3 regions of the Bacillus sp. GW823-FHT06A11 genome follow, and region 2 is predicted to be linked to each of the others. Evidence: riboswitches for the same ligand, from Rfam matches in the RefSeq annotation. Region 2 holds a riboswitch; each other region holds the start of a gene.
The links. A riboswitch is a leader RNA that binds a small molecule or an ion and turns the genes downstream of it on or off. The one in region 2 is predicted to bind S-adenosylmethionine.
Positions count from the first base shown of each region.

Region 1: another riboswitch for S-adenosylmethionine. It lies ahead of AC1Q8L_RS15170 (ECF-type riboflavin transporter substrate-binding protein); the one in region 2 lies ahead of AC1Q8L_RS27855 (peptide ABC transporter substrate-binding protein).
Region 3: another riboswitch for S-adenosylmethionine. It lies ahead of AC1Q8L_RS25230 (cyclase family protein); the one in region 2 lies ahead of AC1Q8L_RS27855 (peptide ABC transporter substrate-binding protein).

Region 1 is NZ_JBXAHS010000003.1:202,431-209,010, forward strand. Features, by position in the region: gene AC1Q8L_RS15150 (peptidoglycan D,D-transpeptidase FtsI family protein) at 1-97, shown strand, start outside; gene lepB (signal peptidase I) at 174-704, shown strand; gene AC1Q8L_RS15160 (macrolide family glycosyltransferase) at 963-2,150, shown strand; gene AC1Q8L_RS15165 (aspartate/glutamate racemase family protein) at 2,242-2,922, opposite strand; SAM riboswitch class I at 3,076-3,191, shown strand; gene AC1Q8L_RS15170 (ECF-type riboflavin transporter substrate-binding protein) at 3,331-3,879, shown strand; gene AC1Q8L_RS15175 (ABC transporter ATP-binding protein) at 3,890-5,590, shown strand; gene AC1Q8L_RS15180 (energy-coupling factor transporter transmembrane component T family protein) at 5,583-6,383, shown strand; gene AC1Q8L_RS15185 (YjcZ family sporulation protein) at 6,520-6,580, shown strand, end outside.
Region 2 is NZ_JBXAHS010000010.1:32,682-39,261, reverse strand. Features, by position in the region: gene pnuC (nicotinamide riboside transporter PnuC) at 1-434, opposite strand, end outside; gene proC (pyrroline-5-carboxylate reductase) at 621-1,424, shown strand; gene AC1Q8L_RS27860 (aldo/keto reductase) at 1,426-2,259, shown strand; SAM riboswitch class I at 2,412-2,516, shown strand; gene AC1Q8L_RS27855 (peptide ABC transporter substrate-binding protein) at 2,649-4,289, shown strand; gene AC1Q8L_RS27850 (peptide ABC transporter substrate-binding protein) at 4,694-6,334, shown strand; gene AC1Q8L_RS27845 (hypothetical protein) at 6,376-6,580, opposite strand, start outside.
Region 3 is NZ_JBXAHS010000007.1:77,169-83,748, reverse strand. Features, by position in the region: gene AC1Q8L_RS25245 (MFS transporter) at 1-1,116, shown strand, start outside; gene AC1Q8L_RS25240 (nucleotidyltransferase domain-containing protein) at 1,130-1,912, opposite strand; gene AC1Q8L_RS25235 (PRK06851 family protein) at 2,025-3,134, opposite strand; SAM riboswitch class I at 3,284-3,396, shown strand; gene AC1Q8L_RS25230 (cyclase family protein) at 3,482-4,114, shown strand; gene AC1Q8L_RS25225 (hypothetical protein) at 4,143-4,523, opposite strand; gene AC1Q8L_RS25220 (ATP-binding protein) at 4,753-5,979, opposite strand; gene AC1Q8L_RS25215 (hypothetical protein) at 6,117-6,580, opposite strand, start outside.

The DNA.
Region 1 (6,580 bases), on a different contig from region 2:
CGATATTGGAAAAGAAGTTTTAGATGCTTATTTTGATTTGAAAAATAAGCGATTAACTGGTGAAGTGCAAAAAACAGATAACTCTAAAGAGAATTAAAATGGACGAAACGTCTCTAGCATTCATATGAACTAGAGGCGTTTTTATCTGGGAATAGATTAGAAATGAGGTATATATGAAGCTGTTTATTCTAAAATATTGGAGGAACATATGTAGCTACATCTTAATTATAATAGGGGTTATTTTTATTAATAAGTCATTTTTATTTTGTATGGTAGAAGGAATTTCGATGCAACCTACTTTAAATGAAAAAGATTATATACTTGTTAATAAGGTAAACGTCTGTTTATCGTCTTTTCAGCATGGGGATGTTGTCATCATAAAAAAAGAAGACGAGCCTACTTACTATGTGAAACGAATTATTGGATTATCGGGGGATAATATACAATTAAAAGAGGATGAGGTATATATTAACGGTAAAAAGCGTGATGAGTCGTATATACATTTAGATATGTTACAAGTATCCAATCGTTTTTCAAATTTTAGAGAAATAAAAGTTCCTACGCATAAATTATTTGTGTTAGGTGATAATCGTAATCATAGTAAAGATAGTAGGAATACACTTGGACTTATTGATGAGTCAAATATAATAGGTAAGGTAGAAATGGTATTTTATCCATTTGATCATATAAAATGGATAAAATAATTCTATTAACGATTCACATTTTATAAAATAAATCATATATTGATAGCATAGGACAAGCAGAAAAGCTTGTTCTAACCTCACAGAACACTCCTTATCACGGTTAGGCATCTACATAGGTAGATGCTTTTTTTATGTTGATGACTGAAAATTATTTATCAACATAATGTAACAAGCATATTAGGACTATTAGGGGAAGATTACTTGTACAAATAACAGTATGCTTAATTAAAAAAATGAAATGTAAGGAGTGAGAAATAAGTGCTAAATATTTTAGTAGTTAATTTTCCAGCAGAGGGGCATGTAAACCCTACATTAAATTTAGTAAAAGCCTTTACTGAACGAGGGGATAATGTACATTATATTACAACGGCAAACTTTAAGGATAGAATTGAAGATTTAGGAGCTACTGTACATACTCATCCGGATCTATTAAAAGAGATTTCTATTGATGCTGAAACCTCATCTGGGTTAAATGCTTTCTTTCATGTGCATGTTCAAACTTCTTTATATATATTAGAAATTACGAAACAATTATGTGAAAGTATAAATTTTGATTTCGTAATTTATGATATATTTGGCGCAGGAGAGTTAGTAAAGGAGTATTTACAAGTTCCAGGTGTAGTGTCCTCACCTATATTTTTAATTCCGCCAGAATTTTTGAAGACATTACCTTTTCATCCAAATGCAGATATGCCATTCCAACCAGAGGAAATCTCTGAAAAATTACTAAATCAGATGGAACATAAATTTGGAGTAAAACCAAAGAATAATCTTCAATTTATGAATAATAAGGGTGATGTTTGTCTCGTATACACAAGTTGTTATTTCCAACCTAATAGCGAATCGTTCGGGGAAAATAACATTTTTATTGGACCGAGTATTTCAAAGCGTAAAACAAATATAAAGTTTCCACTGGAATCACTTAAAGAAAAGAAAGTTATTTATATTTCAATGGGAACACTGCTTGAAGGACTCGAACCATTCTTTAATACTTGTATTGATACTTTTTCAGATTTTGATGGGATAGTTGTAATGGCAATTGGTGATAGAAATGATATTTCTAAAATTAAGAAAGCACCAGATAATTTTATAATTGCTCCATACGTACCTCAATCAGAAATATTAAATGAAGCAGATGTTTTTATTACACATGGCGGTATGAATAGCGTACACGATGCCATTCATTATAATGTCCCATTTGTAATAATACCGCATGATAAAGACCAGCCTATGATAGCGCAAAGACTAACTGAGCTTGAAGCGGCACATAGACTATTGAAAGAACATGTTAATGTGCACACTTTAAAAGAGGCCGTAACAGATGTTCTTTCAAATGAAAAGTATAAACATGGTATAAGAAAACTTAATGATAGCTTTTTAGAATGTGGTGGTTCAAAAGAAGCAATTGCAGTTATTGAATCTCTTTTAAATAAAGTAAAACTTTAATCGGTAGAGGTTTTACTGCCCATAAATAGCGGGATAAATAGTCGTAACTGTATACAAGCATAGAGGTTCTCACCTTTATGCTTGTATATTCTTATCCAGCAAATTGCACAGCAGTATTTGCATGTAAAAAAGTAGTATCAAAAACGGGAACAGTGAGATCATTTTGGGAGATGAGTAAAGGTATTTCAGTGCAGCCTAATAATATACCTTCAGCACCATTTTGAATTAATGATTTTGTAATTTGTAATAACTCTTCTTTAGATGTTTCTGAAATGATCCCTCTACTTAATTCATCTAATATGACATGGTGGATAAAAGTTCTTTCCTCGTCATTGGGGATAATTGTCTCAATGTTATATTTCGCTAATCGTGATTTATAGAAATCTTGCTCCATCGTTTGTTTTGTTCCTAATAGTCCGATACGTTTTATATTTTGTTCTACCATTTCTTTAGCACTTACATCACCAATGTGAAGAAGCGGGATAGATATTGCTTGTTCTACCTCCTCGGCAAATAGATGTACAGTATTTGAACACATTAATAAACATTCAGCCCCAGATTTTTCAACTTTCTTTGCAACTGTAACTAGTTCATTTTTCACTTCTTCATATTGATGGTTTTGTAATAAAGTAGTTACTTCACCAAAGTCCATACTATATAAAATTAGCTTCGCATTTTGATCGTATTGAGAGAGTGTAAGTGTATTAATATGTTTATAGTATAATGATGTAGATTCCCAACTTAATCCTCCAATCAAACCAATAACTTTCATAATGCATTCCTCCCGAAACGATTTTGAATTTATTATTTCATAATTCCGATAAGAATACAATGATTTAAATGCGCTATTTAATAAAAAATAAAAATAGTAAGAAAAGTGTTGAAATTTACATTCTTTAGTGCCATAATACGAATTACAAATTAATACTTATCCAGAGAGGTGGAGGGAACGGCCCTAAGAAACCTCAGCAACCCCTATGCAATTTTATAGGAAGGTGCTAATTCCGCAGAGGACACGATGTGTTTTTTGAAAGATAAGAGGATTCTTGAACGTGAAAGAAAATGACCTCTTATGTAAGAGGTCATTTTTTGTTGTATAGAAAGGGAGTGTCGATGCATAATTCATTTTTAAATTAAATATAGAGTAATAAAAGTTGACTAATATGAGAGGGGAATTGTCATGAACAAATTATCAACAAAGTTAGTAGTAGCAATCGGTATTGGAGCAGCATTATACGGGATATTAGGACTTTGGGGATTTTCTATTGCACCGAATACATTTATTAAACCAGCATTAGCTATATTAACTGTTTTTGGAGCATTATTTGGTCCAGTGGTAGGACTGTTAATCGGACTTATCGGTCATACCGTAACAGATACGATTGCTGGATGGGGGATTTGGTGGGGCTGGGTTATTAGTTCAGGGATTATTGGTTTTTCGATGGGTCTTATTCAAAAAAGAGTTGGTTTTAGTGTGAAAAACGGGTCGTTTAACAAGGGGCATATTTCTTATTTAGCAATTACTGGATTAGTTGGTATTGTCATTGCTATTATATTTGCTGGGGCATTCGATATTATTGTGATGGGAGAACCATTTGACAAAATTGTTATCCAAGTATTAGGAGCAACAATTTCCGATGTTATCGTTTTCTTAGTAGTTGGATTGCCACTTACAATTGGCTTGGCAAAATCTAATAAGAAACATACACATTTAAAAATTGAAAAGTAGGGATGTTAACATGAAACCAATTATTTCGTTTGAACAATTCACCGTTCAATATGGGCATGCTGCGCAGCCTACTTTAAGTGATATTACCTTTCATATATACCCTGGGGAAAAAGTACTAATTGCTGGACGAAGTGGTTCAGGAAAGTCGACATTAGCTCATTGTATAAATGGGCTAATCCCATTTTCTTACGAAGGGACTAGTACAGGTAACGTTTTAATTGCCGGTAAAGACCCGAGGGAAGGAAGTATTTTTGAACAAAGTAAGCAGGTAGGAACAATTTTGCAAGATCAAGATGCTCAATTTATTGGTCTGACAGTAGAAGAAGATGTAGCTTTTTATTTAGAAAATGAATGTGTAAAGCAAGATGACATGAAAAAGATTGTTTCGGACTCATTAAGAAAGGTGAAGATGCATACGTTTCATAAACAAAGTCCACATGAATTATCAGGAGGTCAAAAGCAAACAGTTTCTCTAGCGGGTTTATTAACAACAAATGCGGATATATTATTGTTCGATGAACCGTTAGCTAATTTAGATCCACTAAGTGCCTTACATACGATAAAACTTATGAAAGATATACATGAACAATATAATAAAACGATTGTTATTATTGAACATAGAATAGAAGAAATTTTAAACCTGGATTTAGACAAAGTTATATTAATTGATGAAGGTAAAGTCATTGCGATAGGAACACCAAAAGAAATCTTAGCGTCAAATATATTACCACGTATCGGCTTAAGAGAGCCTATTTACATCGAAGCATTAAAGAGATTACATTTTGATAGTAATAATGACGTAATATATCCAATGGAAAACCTTCAAAAAGAAAAGGTAAGCAACGTTATAAAAGAGTGGATGGAGAAACAAGTCATATTAAAAGGGAATACTAAAAACAAGGAATTACTTAAAGTGGAGAATTTATCATTTTCATACTCTAATAAACAAAAAGTATTAGAAAATGTAAACCTTTCAATATATGAAGGAGAAATTGTGGCACTGTTAGGGCATAATGGAGCAGGGAAATCAACATTAGCTCATAGTCTTATAGGCATAAACAAAATGAAAAATGGGAAAATCTTGTTAAAAGGTGAAGATATTAGTTCTTGGTCTATTCGTAAACGTGGGGAAATCATATCTTACGTGATGCAAAATCCAAATCATATGATTACACAGCCTACTGTTTTTGAAGAAGTTTCATTTACATTAACATTACATAATTTTTCTAAGGAAGAAATTAAGAATAGAGTAGAAGGAACTTTAAAAATTTGTGGTTTATATCCATTTCGTAATTGGCCAATTCAAGCACTAAGCTATGGGCAAAAAAAGAGATTAACAATCGCATCTGTATTAACAAAAAATCCTAAGCTTATCATATTAGATGAACCGACAGCGGGACAAGATTATTATCATTATAAACAATTTATGTCGTTTATTAAAAAACTAGCTAAGAAGGGTATTTCATTTATTTTTATCACTCACGATATGAATCTCGCACTAGAATATGCAGACCGTGCAGTAGTTCTACATGAAGGGAAAATTATTACGGATAATACAGTGTCTAATGTATTTGGTGATCAAGAAACGTTACAAATAGCTAACTTAAGAGAGAGTTCTTTAACCAAGCTTGTTAAATTTAGTGGGATTGCATGTCCAGAAAAATTTATTGAACTTTATTTAGAGAGTAATAGGAGGGAGGAAGGTGCATAGTACATATTTTCATCGTATGGATGGGGTAGTGAAATTGTTTTTATTTATTTTTTGTATGACGCTTACTTTTTTGTTTTTTGATTTTCGGGTGTTGCTAATATTATTTATCGTTGGGTGTATCGGACTCAGTGTTGCTAAAATTCCATTTCATAAAATTTTAATTGTTTTTAGTGTCATATTTACATTTAGTTTATTAAACTCTGTCATGATTTTATTTATTACACCAACTCATGGATCTGAATTAACTGAATCATATACTGCGTTTTTACATGTTGGATATGCAACGATTACATATGAAACATTATTTTATGCAGTTACACTTTCATTAAAGTATTTTACGTTACTACCATTTACACTTCTTTTTATATACACGACAGATCCAAGCGAATTTGTAAGTAACTTAAGTAAACTTGGTATTCATTATAAGATTACTTATGCAATAAATATTGCACTTCGTTATATTCCTGACATCCAGTCTGAGTATAAAATTATTAAACACGCGCAAGAAGCGAGAGGAGTGGCTTTTGAAAAAGGAGAAGCAAGTTTATGGGTTCGTATGAAGAACCGTGTTTTAATTTTCTGGCCGCTAATCATTCATTCTCTAGAAAGAATAGATACGGTTTCAAATGCAATGGATTTAAGAGGATTTGGAAAGAAGGATAAACGTACATGGTTTTATACAAGTAAGGCGAAACGTGAAGATTTCATCGCTTTATTTGCCGGTATTTTCATATTTATTGTTGCGGTATATTTAAAATTAAACGTATTTCAAAACTTTTGGTATCCATTTTAAAGCACTCTTTAAACGAGTGCTTTTACTTATTTTTATGTAGACATGCTCAAAAAAGGGATATACACATAATGTATAATACGAACCAGTTAAAATGATCAACTACCTATTAGTTTTCAAACCAAAAGGAGGAGAAAATATGAGTTACGGTGGTTCTTGTGGTTTTGGTGGAGGTTTCGCTTTATTAGTTGTGTTATTCA
Region 2 (6,580 bases):
ACGGCATTTAAAGCGTCTAAATATGGACTTGTTGACTCTAAATAACGGACTTGATAATAACCCCAACCAATCCAAGCAACTAAAATAAAACTTATATAAAAAGTCCACCCTTTCAAATCTAAACGAACTGTTGCTTTTACCTCTCCCTCCCCACTTCGTGCAATCCAATAATACCAACCATATACATTAAATATAAATTGAAAAGCGGCTAATACTGCCATTGCATATAAACCTTGTGTAATAAAAATGTATAAAAATACCGCAACAGTAATCATGCCAAATAAAAAGTTGGATACTTTTTCTCTCGCTAATAACCAAACATTAATGATCCCCATAATTGATGCGAAAATTTCAATATAACTCGATTGAATATACAATCCAACTAATACACAAATAATACTAGAAACAAGTAAAAAAAGTGGACTTCTAACCATATTTATCTCTCCCCAGATGTGTAATAAATTCCCTATCACCAGTATAAGGAATAGCCCTTTCCTTTACCACGAATTTCCACCTTCTCATTATCTATTCCATCTACGGTAAGTCTTTTCTTTTTACAAAATTCTCTTAAAGATGATATCGTTTTTATAACATATCTCTACTAGAAAGGAATAAAGGATATGCCTAACAAACATCGAATTTTATTTATTGGTGCTGGTCGTATGGCAGAAGCTATATTTTCCGGATTACTTAAAACAAGCAAAGAGTACATCGAAGAAATTATCATCTCTAACCGAAGCAACGTAGAAAAGTTAGAACAATTACAAAGGCGATATAATGTGTCTATTACAACGGATTGGAAGCAGCATATTACATCTGTTGATACGGTTGTTTTAGCAATGCCACCTTCTGCTCATGAAGAATTATTAGCTGAGCTATCTCCGTTAATATCAAATCAACTTGTCGTAACAGTAGCAGCTGGCATTGGACCATCTTATTTAGAAGCTAGACTCCCAAAAGGCACACCTGTTGCTTGGATTATGCCTAATACAGCTGCTGAAATTGGAAAGTCTATCTCCTTATATACAACGGGACAATCAGTAACCGAGATGCATCAAGAAACCCTGCAACTGCTTTTAAGAGGTATTGGTACTTCGCAACTTTGTACTGAGGAAGAAGTTCATCAGCTTACTGCAGTTACTGGAAGTGCACCAGCCTTCCTTTATTACTTTGCTGAAAGCTTAATTGAAGCAACAAAAAGTTATGGAGTCGATGAAGAAACCGCAAAACATCTTGTCATTCAAATGATTTCTGGCTCTGCTTCTATGCTCGAGCAAACGCAAAATCCAGCTAACCTCCGCGAACAAGTAACAACGCCAGGTGGTTCCACAGCTGAGGGTCTCAAAACTTTATACGAATATAATTTTTCAGAGGCAATTCAAAAAGCAGTAGAAGCAACAAACAAAAAAGCTAGGGGGAAATAATATGATTTTAACAAGTTTAAAAGACTATACAACATTACATAACGGTGTAAAAATGCCTTGGTTTGGTTTAGGTGTTTTTAAAGTAGAAGATGGTTCAGAAGTAATTGATTCTGTAAAAGCAGCAATTAAAAATGGCTACCGCAGCATCGATACTGCAGCAATCTATCAAAATGAAGAAGGCGTTGGACAAGCGATTCGTGAATCCGGTGTTTCACGTGAAGAATTATTTATTACCTCAAAAGTATGGAATAGCGATCAAGGATATGAAACAACACTTCAAGCATTTGAAACTACATTAGAGAAATTAGGTCTAGAATATTTAGATTTATATTTAGTACATTGGCCTGTAAAAGGGAAATATACTGAATCATGGAAAGCATTAGAAAAACTTTATAAAGATGGCCGTGTTCGCGCTATCGGCGTGAGTAATTTCCACATTCACCACTTACAAGACGTATTTGAAATTGCTGAAATTAAGCCAATGGTCAACCAAGTGGAATACCACCCACGTTTAGCACAAGAAGAGCTACATGCATTCTGTAAAGAACATACTATCCAGCTTGAAGCTTGGTCACCATTAATGCAAGGACAACTACTAGATAATCCAACGTTACAAGAAATTGCGACAAAATATAATAAATCAACTGCGCAAATTATTTTACGCTGGGATTTACAAAACGAAGTTGTAACAATCCCTAAATCAATTAAAGAACATCGCATTATTGAAAATGCAAACATCTTCGACTTTGAATTAAGTGCTGATGATATGAAAGCAATTCAAGCTTTAAATGAAGATCGTCGCGTTGGTCCAGATCCAGATAACTTTAACTTCTAGTAGAAAAACCACTGCCATATGCAGTGGTTTTTCTGTTTAAGAAAACTGAAAATTTAAACTATATTCCATTTGGTTGACACTTCATTATTCAAGGTGTAAGATTTTGAATTATCAAAGAAACACAAAAATTAATAAAATTTATTCGTTTACTCATTGTATCAAGAGAGGTGGAGGGACTGGCCCTTTGAAACCTCGGCAGCAGGTTCATTTTGAATACTGTGCCACTTCCTGCAAGCTTTATGCTTGAAAGATAGAATGAGGGACTTCGTTTATATACGGGTGCATAACTTGTACGTAAAAATCCCTCTTTCTCAATATGAAAAGAGGGATTTTTTATTTTTCATTTCCCTCATCATCATCCAAACTTAATTATTTAGGAGGAAAATCAAATGAAAAAGAAGTTTGTACCCGGTATTGCATCAGTTGTAGGAGTAAGTATTTTATTAACTGGTTGCGGTAGTTATAAAAACGAAGCAAGCGGAGCAAATGCAAAAGACGAGGCACCTAGTAAACAGGTTTTAAACTTATCTTCACCTACTGAAATACGAACAATGGATACGGCTCGTGCTACAGATACTGATTCTGGTCAAGTAATGAGAAACGTATTTGAAGGTTTGTATAATCTTGGTGAAGGTAACAAACCTGTTCCTGGTGTTGCAAAATCTCATGAAGTAAGTGGCGATAAAACGAAATACACATTCCATTTGCGAGATTCAAAATGGTCAAACGGCACTCCTGTTACAGCGAAAGATTTTGTGTTCGCTTGGCAACGTGCCGTAGATCCAGCAACAGCCTCTGAATATGCATTTCTATTCTTTGATATTAAAAATGCAACAAAAATTAACAACAAAGAACTTCCAGCCGACCAACTTGGTGTAAAAGCAGTTGATGACCATACGTTTGAGGTAGAATTGGAGCGTCCTGTTCCGTATTTTATTAGCTTAACAGCGTTCCCAACATTTCTACCAATTAACGAGGAATTCTTTAAAGCACAAGGTGATAAGTACGCTTTAGAAGATAATACAATCTTGTACAATGGAGCTTTTACACTAAGCGATTGGAAGCACGAACAAAGCTTTAAATTTAAGAAGAACCCTACTTATTGGGATAAAGATACTGTCAAACTAGAAGAAATCAATTTTAACGTCGTAAAAGAAAAATCAACAGAAGTAAATTTATTCGAGTCAAAACAATTAGATCGTATAAAACTAACATCTGACTTCGTTGATAAATATAAAAAAGATGCTAACTTTAAAGAACGTCCAAATGTAGGCGTACAATTTTTACGCATGAATCAACACAACAAAGTACTTCAAAACGTTTCTGCACGCCAAGCAATCGATCAAACAATTGATAGAAAATCCTTTGTAAATACGTTATTAAATGATGGCTCTACACCAACATTTGGTCTCGTTCCAAAAAACTTTGCAAAAGGACCTGAAGGAAAAGACTTCCGTACTGTAAACGGCGATTTAACAAAAGTTGATACAAAATCTGCACAAGAATTATGGAAAAAAGCTAAACAAGAGCTTGGTTCTGAAAAGATAACATTAGAATTATTAACGAGTGATGCTGACCTTGATAAGAAAACTGGTGAATTCTTAAAAGGGCAACTAGAAAAGAATCTAGATGGATTAACAGTAAATATAAAACCGCAACCGCGTAAGCAACAAGTTTCGCTTTTATTAAAAGGTGACTACGAAATCGGAATTGACGGCTGGAGCCCTGACTTTGCGGATCCAATTACATTCCTTGAGCTATTTACAACGAATAACCCTTATAACTTAGATCATTACTCTAATAAGGAATTCGATGAAACAATAGCAAAAGTGAAAACAACTTTAGCTGGTGATGAAAAAGCTCGCTGGGAAGCATTACTAGAATCCGAGAAAATATTATTTAAAGACTCTGTTATCGCTCCTCTTTACCAAAAAGGCGAATCTTATTTAGAACGTTCTTATGTGAAAGGAATTGTGCAAGTAGACTTTGCGGGTCAATTAAACTTCAAGTGGGCAAAAATTGAAAAATAAAGTAAAACCGTAATAAGTGGGGGTTCTTCATCCCCACTTATTATTAGCCCACACCAATTGTTTTTTTAGCAAAATATATTAAAAGCAGGTTCTCTCACACAAGAGAATCTACTTTTTTAATATATTATTCCAAGAAATTAACATTCTATTTTTATTATTGACATATAGTTCTTTCCAGTGTTAATATTCTAAATAATCAAAGAAACAAAATATTTCACCATCAAAATATAATGTCTACTAAGTTGAAACATATAACGATAGATTATAGCTCGACATGTATATACATATAGAACACCTGATTACCTATAAACAAATATTTATAATAGGTTCTATCTCCTTCTATAGCTACTTCAAGACATGGACATTATGACGTTACGAACAACACATTTAGGGAGGAACGAACAATGAAGAAAAAAGTTGTACCTGTTGTTGCATCTGTTTTAGGGGCAAGTCTATTACTAACTGCTTGCGGGGGAAATAAAGATAATGCAGGCGGAGCGAAAGCAAACGATAAAGTACCTGATAAACAAGCAATTAACTTATCATTCGCTTCAGAAATTCCAACAATGGATGTTGCAAAAGCAACGGATGGGGAATCCATGAATGTAATGCGCAATGTTTTTGAAGGTTTATATGCAATGGGAGAAGATAATAAACCGATTCCTGGTGTTGCTGAGTCGGTTGACATTAGTCCCGATAAAACAAAATATACATTCCATCTGCGTGATTCAAAATGGTCAAACGGTACTCCTGTTACAGCAAAGGACTTCGTCTTTGCTTGGCAACGTGCCGTAAATCCTGATACAGCAGCTGAATACGCATTCTTATTCTTCGATGTACAGAATGCGAAACAAATAAACCAAAAACAATTACCAATTGATCAACTAGGGGTCAAAGCTGTTGATGACAAAACGTTAGAAGTACAACTAGACCGTCCTGTTCCTTACTTCTTAAGCTTAACGACATTCTCAACATTCTTGCCAATTAATGAAGAGTACTTAAAGTCTCAGGGCGATAAATACGGTTTAGAAACAAATCATTTAATTTACAACGGTGCTTTCACATTAGATAACTGGAAACACGAACAAAGTTTCCAATTGAAGAAAAATCCTAACTATTGGGATGCTAAAACGGTAAAATTAGAAGAAATCAACTTCAATGTCGTTAAAGATAAGTCTACAGAAGTGAACTTATATGATTCAGGACAAATTGATCGCGTTGCTTTAACTGCAGAGTTTGTTGATAAATATAAGAGCGATCCAAACTTCAAGGAACGCGCTGAAGTCGGCATTCAATTCTTACGACTAAATCAGAAAAATGAAACATTAAAAAATCAACATGCACGCCTTGCTATTAACGGCGCAATGAATAAAAAGGCTTACGTAGAAACAATTTTAAATAACGGTGCTATTCCAGCTGAAGGAATGGTTCCTGCGAAATTTGCAAAGAGTCCAGAAGGCAATGACTTCCGTAAAGAAAATGGAAATCTAGTCAAGGATGATGTGAAAACAGCGAAAGAAAACTGGAAAAAAGCAAAACAAGAACTTGGTACTGACAAAGTAACAATCGAACTATTAACAAGTGACAATGCTTTAGCTAAAAAGACTGGTGAATATTTAAAAGGTGAGTTAGAAAAGAACTTAGATGGATTAACAGTGAATTTAAAACCGCAACCACGTAAACAACAGTTGAAACTACTATTAAGTGGTGACTATGAAATTGGTATTGACGGCTGGGGCCCTGACTTCGCTGATCCAATTACATTCTTAGATTTATTTACAACAGATAGTGCTTATAACTTCGATAAGTACTCTAACAAAGAGTACGATGAGCTCATTCATAAAGTGAAAACAGATTTAGCTGGCGATGAAAAAGCACGCTTTGAAGCAATGAAGCAAGCTGAAAAAATTCTATTACAAGACGGCGCTGTCGCTCCTTTATACCAACAAGGTCGTTCTTACTTACAACGCTCTTTCATTAAAGGACTTGTAACGACTGACTTCGGCGGTGAATTTAACTACAGGTGGACAGAAGTTGCAAAATAACAAAAGTAAAAAGGTATCCTACGAAGGATACCTTTTTACTTTTATACAACTTTAACTACAGAGCTTCCTCTTCCCTTTACCATTCCTTTTATAGCTAAAGTCGTCACTGCTACTAATTGTGTAACCAATACAATAACTAATAATGAAATAATATTTCTCTCTAAACTAACTCCTCCGAATATTATTGTATAATAGCCATTTGCTGCATATGTTGCTTGAAATAATTGACCGATCGTTTGATACGTT
Region 3 (6,580 bases), on a different contig from region 2:
GGTACAATTGCAAGCTATGCTTTATTTGGAATGTTTATTGGGGCTATTCTAGTTGGAACGATTACAGATCTAATTGGGCGTAAATGGACGCTTATATGCTGTTTAGCACTTTTTTCTATCACAATGGGTTTAGCGGCTATCGCTCCTTCTCCTGAGTTATTTGGATTACCTCGATTTATAGGCGGAATCGGATTAGGCGGTGTTATCCCTACAGCTTCAGCACTCACTGTTGAATATTCACCCCCAAAAAGGCAATCTTTTATTTATGCTCTTATGTTTACTGGCTATCCTTTAGGTATCGTGTTAGGTGCTATTTTGTCCATGCTTATGTTAGAAGATTTCGGATGGAGAATTATGTTTGGTATCGGAATGATTCCACTACTCTTCATTCCTTTCATTATTCGCTATTTACCTGAGTCCATTCAATTTTTATTATCACGTAATCGCCAAGAAGAAGTGAACCAAATTCTTAATCGTTTTCAAATTGAATTTCATGTAAAAGATAAAACTCATCAAGACCCATCTACTATACGAAAGAAAAATGGATTTTTTACTTTATTCTCAAAAGAATACATAAAAGCAACGCTACTTTTTTGGATCACTTATATAATGGGAATGTTTTTAATATACGGTTTAAACACTTGGTTACCACAGATGATGCGCCAGGCAGGATATCCTCTTGGGTCTAGTCTGTCATTTCTACTTATGCTAAATATTACCGCAGCTATCGGCGCATTATTCGCTGGAGCAATTGCTGATCGTATAGGAGCAAAAATTGTTATTAGCATCTCTTATCTTATGGCAGCCATATGTATCGGACTATTAACAATCAAACCATCTGTTACAATCATTTATCTTTTAATTGGCCTTGCTGGTATTGGATCAGTCGGTATTACTCAAATATTAAATGCATATGTAACACAATACTTCCCATCACATATCCGAGCTACCTCCTTAGGCTGGGGACTGGGGCTTGGCCGAGTTGGTGCAATTGCTGGCCCAATTCTCGTCGGTATTATTATGACAATGCAATATGACTTAGCATGGAATTTTTACTTATTCTCCTTTGCAGGTCTTATCGCAGCTATATCTGTTTTCTTCATTCCTACAAAATAAAAAGGGCACAAACTTACTTGTGCTCTTTTTCATATGCTTCAAACAACATATCTCGAAACAATGTATTTAAACTCTCAATATCGATTCCTGATCCCTTTTCAATTCCTTTTACATATTCCTGATAGTAATGAATTTGTTCTTCTAAAAATTGATTTAGCACCTTAATTTTCAATCCAACATCTAATTCAGTACCTGCTTTTTTCTTTATTAACAACTTTTCAATTTCATCTAATACGCTACGTTCTAATGATAATTCTGTAATCAATCGGTCAAATTCTACAGGAGGTAAAGTCGTTTTCTCTTCTAGCCACTTACAAGCTAAAATGGGACGTAATACATAAAAGTACTTTTTCAGCTTTACATTCTCACCTTGCAAAAATTCACGATAATTTTTCGACGCCATATGTAAATAATGATATATCGTTGCTTTTGGATCAAAATTCTTCTCACTCATCTGTTGAAGTAGTTCTGGAAAATTAGAGTTTTTCGAATAAAAAATTGGTGATCGAATCCACTCAAGTAAAGCAGGATTCGACTTCGCGAATAGTTGCAACGCCTTTTTAATATCCCAACCACTTATATCTAAATCATCACTAATTGGATATTCAATTACATCTCGTTTGTCATGAATTGATAAATACCATTCTACCGGATGTATATAAACAAACCTAACATCATAATCGCTATCTTTCGATGGAAAACCCCAAGCACGACTCCCTGATTCTACCGCAAATAAAATTTTCACATCATTCTCTTTTTCAATTCTTTCTAACTCCAACTCGATTTTCTCTCTCATTGCATAACACCTCCATTTTTTGATTATTTCCTTGGAAATTCGACAAATACAATACTAATTTTACTACATACCAAAAAAACTGTCAGAAATTACTGACAGCCTAATGAAACGTCTATTGTTGCTTTTCGATTACAGTAGTAGCAATTCGTTCAAACTCTTTTTGAATCTCCTCTTTATATGCATCTACTATTGAAAAATCCATAGCAGCAATATAAATTCGTTCTAATTTATCACGAACCGATTTTGCTTTCGCTAAGAAAGACATCGCCTCATTCATTTTTGCTTTATATTGAATGGAGACATCACGAATTTCCTTCGCATATTTCTCATCCGTCCCTGGCGTAACAATAAGGGCATACATATCAATAATTTCATCACCCTCGCGACTTGGAAAATATTCATGTGGTGCGGTGCTATCAAAAATTGCAAATCCTAATTCTCTTACGATAACCATATCAAGACTATTCGGGTCAAATCCGCAATGATATACTTCAACTTCAAACCCTTTTTCTTCAGCTGCCTTAGCTAACTTTTTGAGCATCGTTGATTTTCCAGAGCCTGGGCGCCCTTTTATAAAATAACGATGTGGTAACCCTTCTGTTAAATTAGGAACAAAATCAACTGCTCCTTTCGGTGTAGCAGCTCCTAAAAAACGATGTTTTACAAGCGATTGTCTCCCGCTTTTATCTGCAAATAATTTCTGGATTAGCTGATTGGTTAGTTCATTTGCTTTATTAAAATCTATATTATCAATATATATCTTCTCCCACTCATCATGTATAACCAATGCCTCTTTAAAACGTACGTAAGCAGACTGAAAAGCTTTGCTTGCTTCTGAAACAAATCTTTCAATTTCTAACTTCTGCTTTCTTAGTTTATCTGAGTCCCAAGCAATTCCTAAATTTATATACTCTTCAACAACTCCTGGCATTTTTGGCTCAATAACATGCGGCGATGTCCCATCAACAATTCCTACTTTTAATTTTGGGATAATTACACCATCAACCGATTTATTATCAGAAGAACAATGTAAAAATTCAATATCATATCCTTTTTCAATCCATTCACGACCTATTGCCTTTATTAAAGAAGATTTTCCCGTTCCTGGGCCACCCTTTAAGATAAATAATCTGTCTAATCCTTTTAAATTCTCTTCGTATAAATTGTGAAATCCCCTAGCTGTATTACCACCAGCATAATAATTTAATACATTTCCTGTCACTGCACTCACTCCTTCGCAGCATTCTATTTACATAAGCTACAATATGCGAGCAGCTTTATTTGGGTGAATACCTATTTTGTATTGCACGAAAAAAGGAAATGAATTACAATTTAACTATCGGAAAATTCCGATTTTAAAAACTGAATACTTCTTTATCAAGAGAGGCAGAGGGACCGGCCCTTTGAAGCCCAGCAACCTCAGTTTATACAAACTGAATAGGTGCTAATTCCTGCAAAATGCATTGCATTTTGGAAGATAAAACTCAACTAGCATGTAAAGCTCATCTTTCTTGATACTGAAGGATGAGCTTTTTATTATTTGAAAAACATATATTGGAGGTATGTAAAATGAAAGTAATTGATCTATCGCAAACATTTGAAAATAATATGTCTCAATTTCCTGGAACACCTAAAATACAACTAGAAGCTGTTACAAGTGTTGAAGAATCAGGCTATCAAGTTACAGATTTTCATTCTGTCGTTCATGTTGGCACGCATTGTGATGCTCCTGCGCATTTTATTTCAGGCGCAACGACCATCGATCAATTACCGCTGGATCAATTTGTAGGTGAAGCTGTTCTTATAGATGTAACACATATTCAAGAGCGAAAATTACCTAAGGCAGTATTGCATAATACTGACATAAAAGAAGGTGATATTGTTATTTTTCATTCTAATCTATCCACAAAATGGAATACAGAGGCTTATGAGAAGGAAGCATTTTATCTTTCTGAAGAATTAGCTAAAGAACTAGTGCGATTAAAAGTAAAATCTATCGGTTTAGATTTCATTTCTCCTGATGAAGTCACAACAGAAACATCACCGATTCATCACATATTACTAGGGAATAATATTTACTTAATTGAAAACTTAACAAATCTAGATGCTATCGAAACAAAACGTTTCTTTTTCTCAGCAGCACCTTTAAAAATTAAAAATAGTGACGGTGCTTTCGCAAGAGCATTTGCTGTTATTTTTTAAACACAGCCTATAAAAAAAGCAAAGGCCACTATTGGTCTTTGCTTCTATATTTTCTATTTAAATTAAGAAAGAATTGTTCCACACGAGGACGCACCCAAGCTAAACAATCTATCTCTTTCTTCTTTGTGCAAGCTATCTCTTCTCCATCTACCATTTCAACAAGTTCTAGTTCTAACAGTTGCCTCGTGAATGCTAACATATTCACTTCTTCGGATGGATACTCTTCTTTTAATTTCTCCTCAATTTCTCCCAATAAAAAACCGTCACGCATCATTGCCAATGCATCAATCCAAAGTGGCGGCATTTCATATTTTTCTCCTGTAATTGTATCTTTTACAATATAATTCTTTTGCTCTTTTCGAAATTGAATCGTGTGTAAACATACAGTCGAATTTAATGTTAATTCCATCATACCACCTCTTTCATAATATCTGCATAGAAAAAAGGATGCGCGTGCACCCCTTCTTATCTTTTCATAACACTACTGAACCGTTACATGAGCAATCAATCTCATGTCGATATTTTCCTCCATTATAAACGAAGTATTTTATAAAAAAAACCCTTCTTGAAACATTTTATAAAATGTTTATATTTACACAACAAGAACACTTTTCTGAAAAATCTTTTCTCCCAATACATTAAACGGTCGGCAGAAAAATTTCTACTTTCGTTCCTACTCCTAGACTACTTTGGATCGTGATACTCCCTTGATGTTCCTTAATAATTTTATATGTAATCATTAACCCAAGTCCTGTGCCAGTCTCCTTTGTTGTGTAAAACGCCTTGCCGATTTTTTCTAACTTCTCATTCTCTATACCAAATCCTTGGTCTTCAACAGAAATACACAAATGTCCTTGCGTTTTTTGATATGCACGAATATGAATTTCTCCACCCTCTGGCATTGATTCTATTCCATTTTTAATGATATTTAATAACACTTGTTTTAATTGCTTGTCATCACCGTTTATAGCCGGTAAATTCCCATCTACTTGTAAATGACATTTAACTCTATATTGCGTTGCATAACTTTCCATTAGATGCACAACATATAGAAGGATGTCTCGTATATTACACCTTTCATAATTTGTTGGCTTTGGTTTTCCTAACAACATCAATTCACTAACAAATCCATTAACCCTTTCAATTTCTTGTAGCATAATGTCGTAGCTCATCGTATCAGTTGGATTTCTTTCTTTTTGCATTTGCGTAAACCCTTTTAACGCTGTTAGCGGATTTCGAATTTCATGGGCAATTGTTGTAGACATAGTCCCAATCACAGCTAAATTTTCCGTCTCTTTCATATTGTTCATCATTTCAACCACTGTTCTTACATAAGATTGAAATCGTTTTAATAAAGAATGTGAAATAATGAAATAGAATATACATAAAACAAGTGGAATTACCACTTTTAAATCTTGTAATAGCAATGTGAAAAATACGTACTTTCCAATTACACTAAAGGACACTAAATAAAAGTATTTTCTATTCACGAAAACTGGGGCAAATAAAATTAATAACATTTCTACCATACTACCATGTTCAAAAGGTCTATCCGTTCGCAAATAAATCATTAAATTATTCACAAGATTGATAAACATGTACCCAAATAAAAATAAATATTTTACAGAATATACATACCCTCTTTTTTGAAGATATATAGAAATAGGAAATAATGCTATTACAAATATAGGCACACCTATCCCAAGACTACCTTCTGGCCAACCTACCGCTGTTCCACTAATATTCATAGCAGGATATACAAAATAATATATAGCGTCATATAAAAAGAATATAATATAAAATAATAATATAAATACCTTTAAGGCTCTTCTTTCTTCATAAATCAAGCTCTTGTATTTATTCATATAAAAACTCCCCTTGATCGATACAAAAAACTTTCATTGTTATCTCCTTAAAGTATAAGTATGAAATTGCTTTCAGGGCAATATTTAACCTTATAATAATGAAAGGAAGGAGATCTCTCCTTCCTTTTGGTAACAACTTACATCCATCTTACCCTGTCATGTAACAATCCATCCGTAAAATTATTATGCCCTATTACAAAATCCTTCATATATAAATTTAAATACTCACCGTACTTACTTTCTGTATTTAATAACAACTCCTCAACATAATAAGCACCTTGTTCAAATTGATCTAAAAGTAAACTGGACAAGCCCGCATAAATCCCGCACCCTACTTGAAAATACGTTGCATTCGTTTTATATTTACGAAAAACTTGGCTACTATTCATCACATTATACATATATGTCTCACTATTTTCATAAACGAGTAACACACCGACCAAGTCCTCTCCAGCAACCTCTTCTTCCGCTGGATTAAACACTTTACGATTCCAGTTCCATAAATCTTCTACTTGATCTAAGTTCTGTCTAATTATATTTGTTGTATACTCATTAATTCGGTAAAGAAAACCAACTTCCATATTAAAGTTTTTCCCTAAAA